4 regions of the Limibacter armeniacum genome follow, and region 4 is predicted to be linked to each of the others. Evidence: riboswitches for the same ligand, from Rfam matches in the RefSeq annotation. Region 4 holds a riboswitch; each other region holds the start of a gene.
What was found. Region 4 has a riboswitch for cobalamin ahead of metE (5-methyltetrahydropteroyltriglutamate--homocysteine S-methyltransferase). Riboswitches for the same ligand answer to the same signal wherever they lie in the genome.

Region 1 (3,501 bases), on a different contig from region 4:
CAGGTTGTATCTCCCGATCGTTTTTCTGATACCACCCTGACAGGCTGACAAAGGTATTGGGTGCAGCCTGGTAGCCAAACTGTTGTAGCAAGCCAAAGTTTTGGAATGAAGCATTTTCCTGCTTTTCCTCTGGTTTGCCAAATTTGGCTGTATTCTCAAAAGGGAAATCGTTTTTGTTGTATCGGTAAAAAAGCTTAGTTTGACTAGTCCATTTGCCTTGTCTTGCAGCAAACTGTACCCCTGTCATGCTGTGCGTAAAACTGCCGTAGTCTTGTCTAAGCTTTAAGTGTATACTCTCATCTTTTGGTTGACTGTTGGACAATACAATAGAGCCTCCCATTGCATCACTTCCAAAGAGGGCACTTCCACCGCCCATATGAACCTGCAAGTCGTCAAAAAAGAATAAGGGATAATCGTTGAAATCCGAGTGTCCCAAAGTCAGGGAGTTAAGGTTAAGTCCCATCCACATGACACTGGTATGGTTAGGCGTAGTACCTCTTACCGAAATGGTTGAAAGCATTCCATTACCTTGCTCTTTAAGGTAGATAGGAGTGTATTGGGTAAGGTAATCAGATACAGAACCATAGCCGATACGGGCAAGTGCCCCACTGTCAGCCTTTATGATAGCGCTACCTGTGGCGTATTTTGTATAGTTTGTCCCAATGATGGTAACTTCTTCCAGTTCAATGGTTGTAGTATCCTTTTCCGATTGTGCATATGTCCATACTGCATGCGCCATCAGGAATACTGACAGTAAAAGATATCTCATGTCTAGATGCTAGATGTAGCGAAACCTGATTTGAGGTTTCTATTTAGACCAATGTGTAACAAGCGTACTTTGACAGAAGTAACTATTTGGGTTACTTAAGCTTTTTGTAATACACAAACTCATGGTCTTTCATCAATTCAGGATGAAAGATCTTGATCAGGTCAGCAAGTATCAGGTGTGGATTAACGATGCCTGTTTCCCAGTAAGCGTTGGAGCCATTTGAGGCAATGTTTCTGTTATTGTTGAAAAGCAAGCCTTTATTGACTGCTTTAAAGTCAGCAAACCGACTGTCAAAACCTACCAATTCCTCCTTGGAATTGGCTGTTCCTGTATTGATCCAATAGTCGGCTTCCAGTGCCACTGGGTAGACGTATTCAAGGTTGAGATGGAGACTTCCGGTACTGGTGTCTTCGTCCCAATAGTAGTTGGTATTTGCAGCCCTTAACAGTTCTGCCATAAAGCTCTGCCCGCCCGGAATAAACCAAGCGTCTTTGTAAGGGACTTCTGCAATTAAGGTAGGTGAGGTGGTGGCTTCAGCGGCAAGGACTTTCAGTCTGTCCCATTCCGCTTCAATCTTTGCCATTTCCTTGTTGGCTATCTCTTCTTTATTCAGAAATGCAGCCATAAACTTACACCACTCGGCTCTTCCAAGTGGAGATGTTTCTTTCCAGTCAGCAATGGCCAATGTTTGAATGCCCGCTTTTTCAAAAACAGGGTAGCGGTTGTAGCTATCGCTGTTCATTCCGATGGTTAATACTAGGTCTGCACCGCTAGCGATGACTAGTTCCTTATTGATACTGCCGTCATAACCAGCTTCAATGACACTGCCATTCTGGGCTCTGCTCAACAGCTTTTCATTACAGACATAGGCTTTGTTTGAAATGCCTACAACCTGTTCAGTAGCATCCAAGAGGTCAAGCATTCCAAGGTGTGTTCCTGAAAGTGCTACAATTTTCTTTACAGGAATTTCAATGGATGGTAAAGCTTTTACCGACTCAGGCAATTCGATTCCTTTAGCATGTAGTACATACTTGAGTGTATCGGCCTTAGTATTAAAAGGATTGTAAAGTTCTAGGACTTTGTAGCCATCATAGTACTTAAGGTTAAAACCCTTCGCATATTTGACTTGTTTAGGGGTGAATTCAGTGATGCCTGCAGAAGCAGCATGCTGAACTGTTTGGGACTTATCTGATGGCTGTTGGCAAGCATTTGTCAGAAAAGCCAAACATATAGCCAATCCAACAAAAGGGCGGAATGCCTTTTTGCTACGTGTCTTGATATATTTCATTGAATGTTACTTTTCACCCGAAAGTTGATCTGCAACTTTGCGTTTTTCTTTGATCGTGTATCCACAAGGCAGGTATTCTGACTTTCCATTTATGTCAAACCTTCCCATCCAAAATAAGACAGTGGTTTTGCATGACACCTTATTCAAGGTTGGATTACAGCAGCGGGGACTGTTCCGGATTTACACCGGATTCCCTTTCCTTATGCGAAGGCAAATTTGGATAAAAAATAGATAAAACAAAATTGGGATTTATAAATGTTAATGCTACTGCTTCACTTTGAGAGATATAGGCTTTTTGACCTTCAGAGGATATTTTGATTTTTAGGGAAATTTGTAAAGAATAAAGTCGAACGATGGGAAATTATTAATTGTTTTTTCTGATAAAGAAAACACTTGATACCCATGCATACCCGTCAGTGCCACACATTAGCTCCGTATTTTTTAGGCTTGTTCCTGCTTTTCACTTTTCATTTTGGTTTTACTCAGGAAAAAAGTGATGAATTTTCTACTGAGACTCCTTACAAGACAGTAAAGACACATATTTCAGCATTCAAGAATAAGAAGATAAGACCAGATTTGGCTGCCAAGACAATGGGAGGAAACCTACCTGAGAGTCAGAAAGCTGTACTGGCAGAAAAGCTGTATGAGATATATGAAAAGTTAGGAGGAGTTGATATGTCGGCAATTCCAGATAACAAAAACTTTGAAAATGCCGATAAGGAAAAAAAATATGTCATTAGAACTGAGTTTCCAGAGATCTACCTGATCAGAGATAGGAAACAATGGCTTTATGCCCCTTCATCTGTAAAGCAGATTTCTTTGCTTTACCAGCGGTATGTAGTCAATGCCCGAAAAAAGAAAAGTAAGGACCGGCCGGTAGCTGTTGATACAGTTGTCTACAATCTATCATCCCCTTATCATACAGTTTCTACATTTAGGTATTATATCCATGATAAGCACTATGATGAAGAAAGGTTGGCTTCCCTTTTTATAGCACCTGATCTTACTGTTAAGGAAAAGGCTAAGGTAGGGGAGAAACTAAAGGAAATATATTATGGCTTGGGTATCGTGATAGACTTTAGTGAAGTACCTAAAAACCCGAACTATCAGGACTCTACCACCAAGGAAAACCGGTATGTGCCTTACTCTAAGGCTCCCGGTATCAACCTGATCAAGCAGAATGATAAGTGGTATTTTTCACGGACTACAGTAGCGGCGGTCAATGACCTTTACAGTAGAACATTTCTATTAGGGACAGACAAGCTTGATAAGATAGCTGAGAAAGCGAATAAAGGATTAGGCAGTAAACTGATTGACAAGATCGGCTACCGCAACTTTCAGTTGTTGCTTATAGCTTTGGGGGTGTTGGTGTTTGTATTGACATTTTGGATAGTGCATAAGGTTTTGAAGTCGCTTCTGATATGGAAATTTACAGACCATTATA
Region 2 (3,501 bases), on a different contig from region 4:
CACCACCAATTTTGGTTTGCATAATCACCTCACCAAGTTTGTGGGTAATGCTTTCGATATTATCAGGTACATGTACGTTGAAACAAGAAATAGGAAGACCTCTTTCTGTTCCCATGTTCGCCCAAATCGGAGAACTAAGGCTTATCCACCCTTTTTCAATAATTTCAACAAAAGACTCTGCCATTTCAGGTTTGTACAGACGCTTAGCAGCAGCTGTAGCTACTCGTCTGATTGCTGCCTGAACAGTTTCGCCTTTCAATAGATAACCTCTATTGAGCATATTCTGGCTCTCTTCATTGAGCCACCATAATCTTTCCATTTATCTTTCGCTTTTCTCTTTAAAAAAAGAACTACTATATATCACAGCCATTCAGAGAGATAAAAAAAAGTAGCATTATTGGGTTTATATCCACCTCTCCTTTAGAGTATCTTTTTAACTGGATCAAGAACCTCCTAATTATTATAACTTGATTTCGGATACAGTTGATCAGCTAGCAACATTTATTAAAACAGGTCATCAGCAGTGATGCTCTTGTCATGTTTGGTATATTCTACCGGACGCTTAGCGAAAAAGTCATCCAAACTGTTAGCAAAAACTTCTTCCTCAAACCATACCATTGGCTGGTAATTGCTGTCAGAAACATAATAAAGTTTATCAAGGCCAATTTTAGTAAGGCTATCATCAACACGGAACTTCATAAAGTTTAAAAGGTTTTCCTTGCTGATGTTTTCAATTTCACCTCCTTCAAAAATCCAGTCTAGAATATTTGACTCAACTTGAATAGAATCTGCCACAATTTCACGTAACTCTTCAACTGTCTCCTCATCGAAGAAATCAGGGAATTCTGACTTGATCGTATTCACGATATAGATTCCTGCATTTGCATGTACCTGTTCGTCAATAGAAGTCCAAGCAATGATGTTGCTGATATTTTTCATTACTCCCTTAAAACGAGTAAATGAAAGGATAATCGCGAATTGGCTGAACAATGATACGTTTTCGATCAGGATAGAGAAAAGGATCAACGAGAAAACGTATTTCTTTTTGTCCTGAGACTTAGTATGTGCCAAAGCATCCGAAAGATAGTCAATACGCTGACGGATTACAGGCGTCTCAATTAGTTTTCCAAACTCGCTATTGTAACCCAATACATCTAACAAACGGGAGTACGCTTCTGAATGGCGGAATTCACATTCAGCAAAAGTGCTTCCCAATCCATTAAATTCAGGCTTTGGAAAATGGTGATACAGGTCGCCCCAAAAAGACTTCACAGCTACCTCAATTTGAGCAATAGCCAAAAGACTTCTCTTCACAACCTCTTTTTCATTTTCATTCAGGTAAGAATGAAAATCCTGTACGTCTGCAGTAAAATCTACTTCTGAATGTACCCAGAAAGACTTGTTAATTGCTTCTGTAAACTGTAATACTTCAGGGTATTCAAATGGTTTGTAGTTAATACGTCTGTCAAAGATACTCATATTGCTGCTTTTATTGTATTGAGAAAACCATTCGCACCAGCAATATGTACAGAACACACCCATCAGAGACATTTTGGCATAAATGACTTTGTTGATCGATCTAGACATTTGCTTTTGATGCGAAAGCAAAATCCACACACCAAGAAAGGTAATCTGGCTTATGGCATAACGCCACTCACAGTTGCGCTACAGCTCGTGATTCCCACACGATTCCCCTATTTTTCTTCCCAAAATTTTTGAGTGACTTGGTGTGTAATCCGGGACGCAAATTTATAGATATTTTTTTGGTTTCATAGCAAGCGGCTAACTCGTTTTTCGAAGTTTTTATACTGCCTTCATTATGAATTAGAATCAATTTTTAACACAACATTTTTTATAAAAATCAGTTACCAAAAAACACCTTTCAATTTTATTTATTTCCAATTAAATACAGCACAAAACATGCGTATACACATTGTTAAAGTGTAAAAAATAATAAAACTTCACATGAATACATATTAAGAGGGCTTATCATAAATAGGGTTTATATCACAAGAATTATATTATCTCTTTATACTTTTCTGAACTATTATTGTTATTAACATTCTAAATATTCATTGATATAATTCAGTAGCATAAATAGCCATTGCAATCACTACTTTTTCACCTTTAAAAAGTCATTCATAAAACACAAACCTTCTATGTATAGATGAAGACTTATTAGCGCATTAATTTTTCACTTGCTACACTGACCTATTCACTTAACACTTTACAGGTTTATACAAGAATTTCCTATTCAGTATATATGATAAAATGTTAGGAGAAGTGTAAAATGTGACAAAATATTCTATGATTTAATGATGGTAAAAAATAGTTTTTGAAACTATCAAGTATTATTATTTGTCTTTACGTTTTACCAGTTCACTACTTTTTTATGAGATATACTTAAAAATATATAGTAACATAAAAAATATCTCCAAATAGTGGCTACATCTTGTTATGGCAATAATTTTTAAAACAGGTTTATAGTGGTCTTTAATATTTTGATCCTAACTGAGGATGTATACGTTTGAACTTATCCCAATTTTCAGGTACACGAAATACTCAGTATTCACTCACTTTTATTATTTACTAAAGAAACTACTTACCATAGAATAACTAGTCAGATTCAAGTGGTCAAAATGACCACTTGCTATTATGACAAAGTAAATAGTGAGTCTTGAATATTTTTCTCTTTTAAATTTAAGCGTAATACATGTTTGTTCACCTATTTCAAGTGGTCAAAATGACCACTTGGTTTGTATCTCTATTTGAGAGTACAGGGTAGAATAAATCAGAAACTAACTATCTATTGTAACTAAAGGCTAAACTGATAAAACAGATATAAACGATATTCTCTAAATTTCCTACATAGTAACCTCCATATGATTATCCCTTGTAGTGTAAAGATATTTTTTAGGGTAGATAATTAGACTTAACAAAAAATTAGTACCTATACTCCAGTTTCAAAGTAGCGCAAACAACCTTTACTATTAAATAGAAAAACACACTTTCTCAGATAAAAAAGAAAGTCCTAATTCTGTCTCATTAGCATTCAAATTTCAATTGAGACCTTACAGTACATAAGTAATTTCGTATTCAAGTGGTCAAAATGACCACTTGATCTAATTCACTATTTTATAGTATTAGATTGAATATTTTAAGAACTAATGATCAATTGATATATTTAATAATTCAAATAATTTTCTTTTCCCTAAAGCAGTTATTACAATTTCTCGTGAATATTGCTTTCTTCTTATCCAATCATTTTCCAAGAAGTTTTCCAAAATAGCTGCACCAAGTGCACCTGCGATGTGATGTTTCCTTTCTGTCCAATCTATACACTTGTGTGCAAATGACCGTTTTTTGTTTTTTAAGGTATCCACTTCAATACCTAATTCTCTAAACCAGTCCTTACCAAAATCAGTAACCTCAAAAGTAGTATCTTTCGATATAATTATTTTATTGTCTAATAAAGATTTGACAAGATCAACAGAAAGTTTC
Region 3 (3,501 bases), on a different contig from region 4:
TGATTTCAGTTTTTGGAAGTGAATTTGATTATTCTGAGAATAGTACCATGGCAGGGAAGCTGCCTACACCTGTCAGTTTTTGCTTCTGATTACCAGTACTTCCATCAATAATGAAAAGTGCATTGATCAGGTAGTCCATTCCATACCCTTTGATTCCCATGATATAGATATCATTGGATACAGGGTCTACATTCGGTTCTCCATAGATGATCCCTGTTTCTTCATCACTCCATGTTGAAAGGTCTGAGAACAGGCTTACGGTAGGGGTAGTCGTACTAAGGTCAACTAGGTAAATCTGCTTTTTTCCACTAGGTCTTACGAATACATTTTCTGTCGTGTGACTAGGCATAATGTTGGATGATCCTGTCCATCCGGCATTAAGGTTTACGCCTTCAGGCATCTCAATTTCCTTCAATGTTGTATAATCTGAGGAGGCAACTTTTAGCAAGGTGGAAGGAGTTCCACTTTGAGCAACCCAAAGGTTACCGTCTGTAGCTTCAGCAAATCCGCCAATGCTGCTGCCGAACGTTTCGGTATGGATCAGTTGATCAGTTGTGATATCCACTACATACAGGTTGCTGCCTGAGTAAGTGAAAAGCTTGTTGCCAATCACGATCGGTTGTGCCTTGGCAGCACCAACGCCACTGATATTGGTGACAGACTTAGCACTGAAGTCAATGATGGAGATGCCGTTGTTGTCGCGGACATAACCTTTTGTGGTACTGACCATTGCCAGATGGGTTGGCCAGCTCAATGAAACATCACTGGTGGTGATGGAGTCAACAGCCACCAAGGTTTCTTTATCGGCTACGATGATATAGTTGGGACCATTCTGGGAAATGAAATACACATAGTCACCAAAGTAGGATGCCGACTGGGTGACATTGCTAAGGGTTTTGCCTGGGTTCAGAGATGCATAAGCGTTGGTGAAAAGCGTGTTGCCACCTCTTTGAAGGAAGGACACACTTCCCATTTCATTACTCATGTTACCTTCATTGACAATCAGGGCTCCACCTAGAAGAGGAGCGACCTCAACTTGTTGTGTCAGTACGGAAGCGTAGTCAGTACCCTGTGCTGTAAAAGTGATCTGCTGTAATCCAACATCTCTGAGTACGTACTTGAATGTGAGTGAGTCACTTAAAACCTCATCGTGGACTACCCATTTAAAGCTGGTAAGGGCAGGATTCTCAATATTGGCGAATAGTGAGATAGTATCTCCTACCAGGTAGAACTCATTTTCTGACATACCATTGATCTGTACACCACTGTTGACTTGCAGCGTTACAACATCACTGATGGAACCACTTTCATTGATGGCATTGAATGCGATATTGTATTCACCTTCTGCCGTAAACGAATAGGTAAAAGAAATGTCTGTGGACAATTCTTCACCATTAATTTCCCAAGTGTATGATTGTGCATCTTGTGCATCGCCAACAAAGGTAACCTCTTCGCCAACAAAGAATGCCCCATTGGTTTCGGGTGATAGAATCTGTACTGAAGATGGAGGAATAGGATCGTCCTTGTCATCACATCCTGAAAATGTAATACCTAGCAGAAGTAGCCAGGAGAACCATAGCATTGAGTGCTGTCTCAATAATTTCATTTACAATAAATTTTTGTGTGAAAAAAGAGACAAAAGCTTTGGCAAAAGGGGGATATTGAAGGCTCCACAAAAAGTGAGAATTATGCACGTATAGCAAGTAAGGTAATGCATACCTGAGCTATCATGTAATTCTGCAAAAGTATTGTGGTAGCATTACCTTAACTCCCGAAGGCAAGCATTTGTCGAATGTCGAATGGCAGGTCTTCTGACTTACTTCATGCTTGCGGCCTTCTCATCTTCCGAAGAAAACAATGGCAAAAAAGCGCAAACACTGTAGAAGCTTACAGCTGCGGGGACAGTCCCGGTCTTTCACCGGATTCCCTATTAAATCCTTGCGGATACCAATTCGGGCACAAATATAGAACTCAGTTTGGTTTATTCTTTTTTATGGAAGGTGATTTTCATCAGAGTAGCAAAAAAAGTGTGACTCAAAACTCAGTTCTTCTTAATAGGTCACAACTGAAAAAAGCTTCCGGAAAACGAATTCCAGAAGCTCAAGGAGTTGGTTGAATGATTCCTTTATAAAAACTTTGGTGTAAAATTGATCATGACCCAAGTCCAGTTTTGCATGCCTTTGATGTTTGCATACTTTCCTGTATCTGTATTGAATTGTCCTTTTACCTGTTGCATGGAAGTTGTACCAAACATCTGGGAGTAACCCGCTTTGAATGTGATGTTTTCTGCTAGCTTTTTGACAAATACCAAATCCAGTTCCGTACCTAGATAACTGCCAAGTGTCGCTTCAGGGTCAGCAGATGACAGGTCATATACATCTGTTGGGGAGCTAAAGGCGTGTAGGTGTGCCAGCAAATTACTGCTTTCGCCTACCTTGAAAGTGGTTTTCAGGTAAATATCCACCAGTCCACCACTTTTGTTGTTACCTCCACCGTTGTGTCCGGAGCCTACATAGAAGTAATCCATAAAGCCATAAAACTTGTGGTTGGTACCATAGAGTGGTGCCCAGCCTTCCGTAACATCAGTTGTGCCCTTATCATCACCACTGATATAATCCACTCCCAAAAGCGGTTTTCCTTTTAAACCTGTATGCTGTAAGCTAAGGCTTAACATATAGGCAGACAACTTGTTGTCTTCAAGTTCAGGATTGGTAGCTGACAGTTTTTGTGTACCGGTAGAATAGTATAGCTGACCACTAAGGTTGAGTTTGTCCAGTTTGTAATTTGGTGAAATACCAAAATGATATAACGGGTAAGGATGACCTTCAGTTGGTTGCATAAAATCCACCAACCCCATAAACGAGATATTGGCTGTTCCGAACATCTTCTTGACATAACCCATCACTTGTGCCTTTGGAAGTGGCAACCCAAAACCAGTGTAGGTGTTGGCGCCAGCATATGCACCAGAATTGTAGAAGTTTCCAGTATTCTTGGCTGGCTCAGGACTGGAGGAGTCTGTCAAGCCATTCTGGTTGAAAGTACCCATCAGCTGGAACTCGTTTCCGATTGAATCCTTGTACAGGTACCTTACTGCATCAAAGGCTCTTGCCTGAGCAGCCCAGTCAAGCGTTCCGAAGAATCGGTGACCGTCGATAGCTACTTCCTGTCTACCGATACGGAAGGTGGAGTTTTTGGAAGGCTTATATTCACCATACGCCTCGTGTATGCTCAATAGGTTGTCTGCCTTGTTGATCTGTCCTGTTTCTCCCCAGATTCTCACATCCTGTACTGACAGTTTGAATCCTAATTTACTTTGGGAATAACCAGCAGTAATACGCGCTCTATGCTCTACAAAGGCCGCTACTTCTGTGTCAGTCAGGATGGGTGCTTTGAATCCGTTTCTAACCTCAGCTCTGGGACGGTATTGTCCTTCCAATGTAAACTGTGCATTGGCATAAAGAGTACAGCATAAGCAACATATCGTCAGGGTAAATTTTTTCA
Region 4 (3,501 bases):
TCCACTGAAGTATGGTTACAGGTCCTGTCAACATTCCTTTTACTAGCTTTTCAGTGAGGCTCTGAGCATAAGCACTCCATTCGACAGTCATAGCAGTTGGACGCTGCACATCTCCATAAATGATTGGGGGTTTTACACAACGGCTACCGTAACTTTGCACCCAACCATTTTGAGTGAAAGCAAAGCCATCCAGTTGCTCACCGAAGTATTCAACCATGTCATTTCTCTCAAACTCTCCATGTACCAAAACATCCATATCAATCTCCTCTTGCCAACGGATTGCGGTCTCTGTTTCAGCTTTGAGTAGTGCATTATATTCCTCTGTAGTAATCTCACCTTTCTTGAACTTAGACCTCCAAGTGCGGACTTCTTTCGTTTGAGGGAATGAACCTATGGTGGTAGTCGGGTAAAGTGGCAGTCCTAAAATTTTGTCTTGTGTCTTTTGGCGAACAGAATATGGATTTATTCTTTTGGCATCTGCTTCTGTGATGGCATTTACCCTTTCCTTAACAGCATTGTTGTGGATAAGAGTAGATGTCTTACGACTTGCATTGGCAGCGATATTAGCTTGTAGCTTAGCAATGATTGATTCATCATTATTGCCTTCTGCCAGTTGCTTAAGGGTAGCAACTTCATCTACTTTTTGTTTGGCAAAAGCCAGCCAATTCTTGATCTCAGAAGTTAGAACAGCTTCGTTTGTTTCCAATTCTAAATCACAAGGGGAATGTAGAAGAGAACAGCTTGGAGCAATCATAACTCGGTCACTGCCCAGCTTATCAACAGCGAGCTGTATCTTTTCTAAAGAGTTTTGGAAGTTGTTTTTCCAAATATTTCTACCATCAATTATCCCCAATGAAATGCTGAGGTCTTTAGGTGCTTGCTGTAATACTTCAGTGAGTTGTTCAGGACTTCTTACCAAATCAATATGCAAAGCACATGCAGGTAGTGATGTAGCCAGTGCTAAATTATCTTTGAGACCGTCAAAGTAAGTCGCAATGATTGTTTTTAGCTGAGGAAACTCTTTTTGAATTGTACGGTAAGTACCCAAAAGCACTTCTTTTTCATAATTGCTTAGGTCCAAAGCCAAGAATGGTTCATCAAATTGTACCCATTCAGCACCGAGAGTCTGTAGTTGAGTGAGTATCTCAAGGTAAACAGGCAGGAGTTTATGAATAAGTTCAATTCGGTGAAAACCTTCCTCTTTCTCTTTACCGAGAAGCAGGTATGAAACTGGTCCTAGCAGTACAGGTTTGGTTAAAATTCCGATTTTTTTTGCTTCCGAAAATTCATCAATGATTTTAGTGGATAGCAACTGAAATTCTTGGTCTTTCTTGAATTCAGGAACGATGTAATGGTAGTTGGTGTCAAACCATTTTGTCATTTCCATCGCTGTTATATCTACCCCATCTTTTTGGTAGCCTCTTGCCATGGCAAAATAGAGGTCGAGAGGTTTGGCTCCAACCACTTCTTTATAGCGGTTAGGAATAGCATTGACAGTTAATGTCATATCCAAAACCTGATCATAAAAAGAGAAGTCGTTGGATGGGATAAGGTCTATGCCAGCTTCCTTTTGTAACTGCCAGTTTTGTTTCCGGATCGTATGACCTGATTCGATAAGGTCAGTGGCTGAAATTTTGCCTGACCAGTATTGTTCGCAGGCTTTTTTGAGTTCTCTTTTGCTACCAATGCGCGGATAGCCAAGAATGTGTGTTTGCATTTCTTTTAACTTTTAAGGATTGAATTTTAGTTAAAAGCTCATTGCAGAATTTCTGCTTTGCAAAACACGAAATTGAAGAAATTAGGAGAGAAAAGGACGTGCTGAAGTATCAACAAAACACAGTAATCCTATGTCTTGCTTAAAAAATACACCAGACCTGACCTAAAGCTTCAAATCGCGAAAGCAAAGTCATAGCGGAATAGGCAGGTCTCCTGACTTATAACAGCTTTTACCGTCCTTCCCATTCATAAAATGAACAGTGGATCACAAGGGCAAAAGCCTTTTATGTTACTTACAGTTGCGCGACAGTTCTGGATTTACACCAGATTCCCTATTAATACACAGCTAAGCGTAACCTTTTCCGTTTGATGAAATTACATAAAGAACTTTCTGGCAAGAAAGTTAGGTATTTTACTTTTAAGTATTGAAAATAATTAGGGTTTATTTGATGATTTGATAGGTAACCTACTTTCAGTCAGAAGTTTTAAATTTTAAGTTATTTACATGTGAAGATAAAGAGACTCTGAAATTATAATTCAATATCATACACCATTCTCTTCGCCAGCAGTTCAGCAGTTTCATGGTCGAATAGCTTTTTCACTAAGTGAAAGGACATGTTGATTCCGGCCGAAATTCCACCTGAAGTAATCAGGTTTCCTTCATCTACAAATTTTGTGTTTCGTACAGCTGTAACATTGGGGTATTCATTTTCTAGCCTATCTATATCCATCCAATGTGTCGTTGCCTTTTTGTAATCCAAAATTCCACACTCTGCCAATAAAAGAGCACCAGTACATACAGATGCCATTATTTCAACTTTTTGATACTGGTCTTTTATCCAATTCAGTATAGTATTGTTTTTTATAGTAATTTCTTCAGCTCCATATCCGCCCGGAATAATTAAAATGTCGAGTTTTGGATGATTTTGTATGTTGAAATTGGGGACTACTTTAAGGCCATTCCTTGCATGGATTACACTTTCTGATTCACCAATTGTGTGGACATTGAAAAGCTTAGTGTTATTTTTTTCAGCGAGGGAAAAAACTTCGAACGGACCTGCAAAATCCAATACTTCAATTTCTTCAAAAAGAAGGATGCCAACTTGAATAGGAGTCATGTTTAAAATGGAAAAGTTTATAGTGAAAAAATAACTATTGACCGATAGACTTTTCCATCAGTATCCTCCATACGTTTAGAGGAAGCCACTCATCATAATTTTTGAGGTGCTTGTACTGAGGTAAGCTAACAGTCTTCGGGATATCAAAAAAAGGAGTACCATTACTCAATTCTTTATCTACAGCTAAATATAAATCAGTAAAGTACTGCTGCAAGAGCGTGATGTCTTCTCTTTTTCCAATTGGTCTTACGTGTGCCATATAAACCTCATCGAAATCGAGTTGTTGTATTTCAGCTAGTGATTGAACCCATTTTTTTGGTTTGGCATCAGGTAAGTATGCATATAAAACACGGTCAGGAACAACTAAATCAATACTGAAAATAGCATTGTGTTCGGGAAACCGGAATGTGGTCATTCCACTGCCGTGATTTGCCCCAAAGTAGTAGCATTCGATACTTTTTTCACCTGCCTTTAGTGTATATTTTTCACCAGACCATGTAGTATCAGGCATGACAACATTGTCATTTTCAGGAATGTCTTCTGCTGCTTTCTGATGGCTGATAATAGAAGCTCCTTGACTTTTAAAAATTTCACCACCACTAATATGATCCCAATGATTATGGCTGTAAATCAAATGGGTTACAGGCTTGTCAGTAACCTTTTTAAT

Region 1: another riboswitch for cobalamin. It lies ahead of V6R21_RS14755 (ABC transporter substrate-binding protein); the one in region 4 lies ahead of metE (5-methyltetrahydropteroyltriglutamate--homocysteine S-methyltransferase).
Region 2: another riboswitch for cobalamin. It lies ahead of V6R21_RS02195 (ribonucleotide-diphosphate reductase subunit beta); the one in region 4 lies ahead of metE (5-methyltetrahydropteroyltriglutamate--homocysteine S-methyltransferase).
Region 3: another riboswitch for cobalamin. It lies ahead of V6R21_RS05420 (DUF5074 domain-containing protein); the one in region 4 lies ahead of metE (5-methyltetrahydropteroyltriglutamate--homocysteine S-methyltransferase).

The regions. Positions count from the first base shown of each region.
Region 1 is NZ_JBAJNO010000008.1:2,146,289-2,149,789, forward strand. It holds gene V6R21_RS14750 (TonB-dependent receptor plug domain-containing protein) at 1-769, opposite strand, end outside; gene V6R21_RS14755 (ABC transporter substrate-binding protein) at 861-2,057, opposite strand; cobalamin riboswitch at 2,108-2,289, opposite strand; gene V6R21_RS14760 (mechanosensitive ion channel family protein) at 2,460-3,501, shown strand, end outside.
Region 2 is NZ_JBAJNO010000002.1:281,732-285,232, reverse strand. It holds gene V6R21_RS02200 (ribonucleoside-diphosphate reductase subunit alpha) at 1-319, opposite strand, end outside; gene V6R21_RS02195 (ribonucleotide-diphosphate reductase subunit beta) at 505-1,587, opposite strand; adenosylcobalamin (AdoCbl) riboswitch at 1,579-1,721, opposite strand; gene V6R21_RS02190 (ArsR/SmtB family transcription factor) at 3,165-3,501, opposite strand, start outside.
Region 3 is NZ_JBAJNO010000006.1:168,691-172,191, forward strand. It holds gene V6R21_RS05415 (PKD-like domain-containing protein) at 1-1, opposite strand, end outside; gene V6R21_RS05420 (DUF5074 domain-containing protein) at 29-1,606, opposite strand; cobalamin riboswitch at 1,785-1,968, opposite strand; gene V6R21_RS05425 (alginate export family protein) at 2,126-3,501, opposite strand, start outside.
Region 4 is NZ_JBAJNO010000009.1:1,125,842-1,129,342, reverse strand. It holds gene metE (5-methyltetrahydropteroyltriglutamate--homocysteine S-methyltransferase) at 1-1,717, opposite strand, end outside; cobalamin riboswitch at 1,903-2,092, opposite strand; gene V6R21_RS22380 (DJ-1/PfpI family protein) at 2,247-2,834, opposite strand; gene V6R21_RS22375 (MBL fold metallo-hydrolase) at 2,869-3,501, opposite strand, start outside.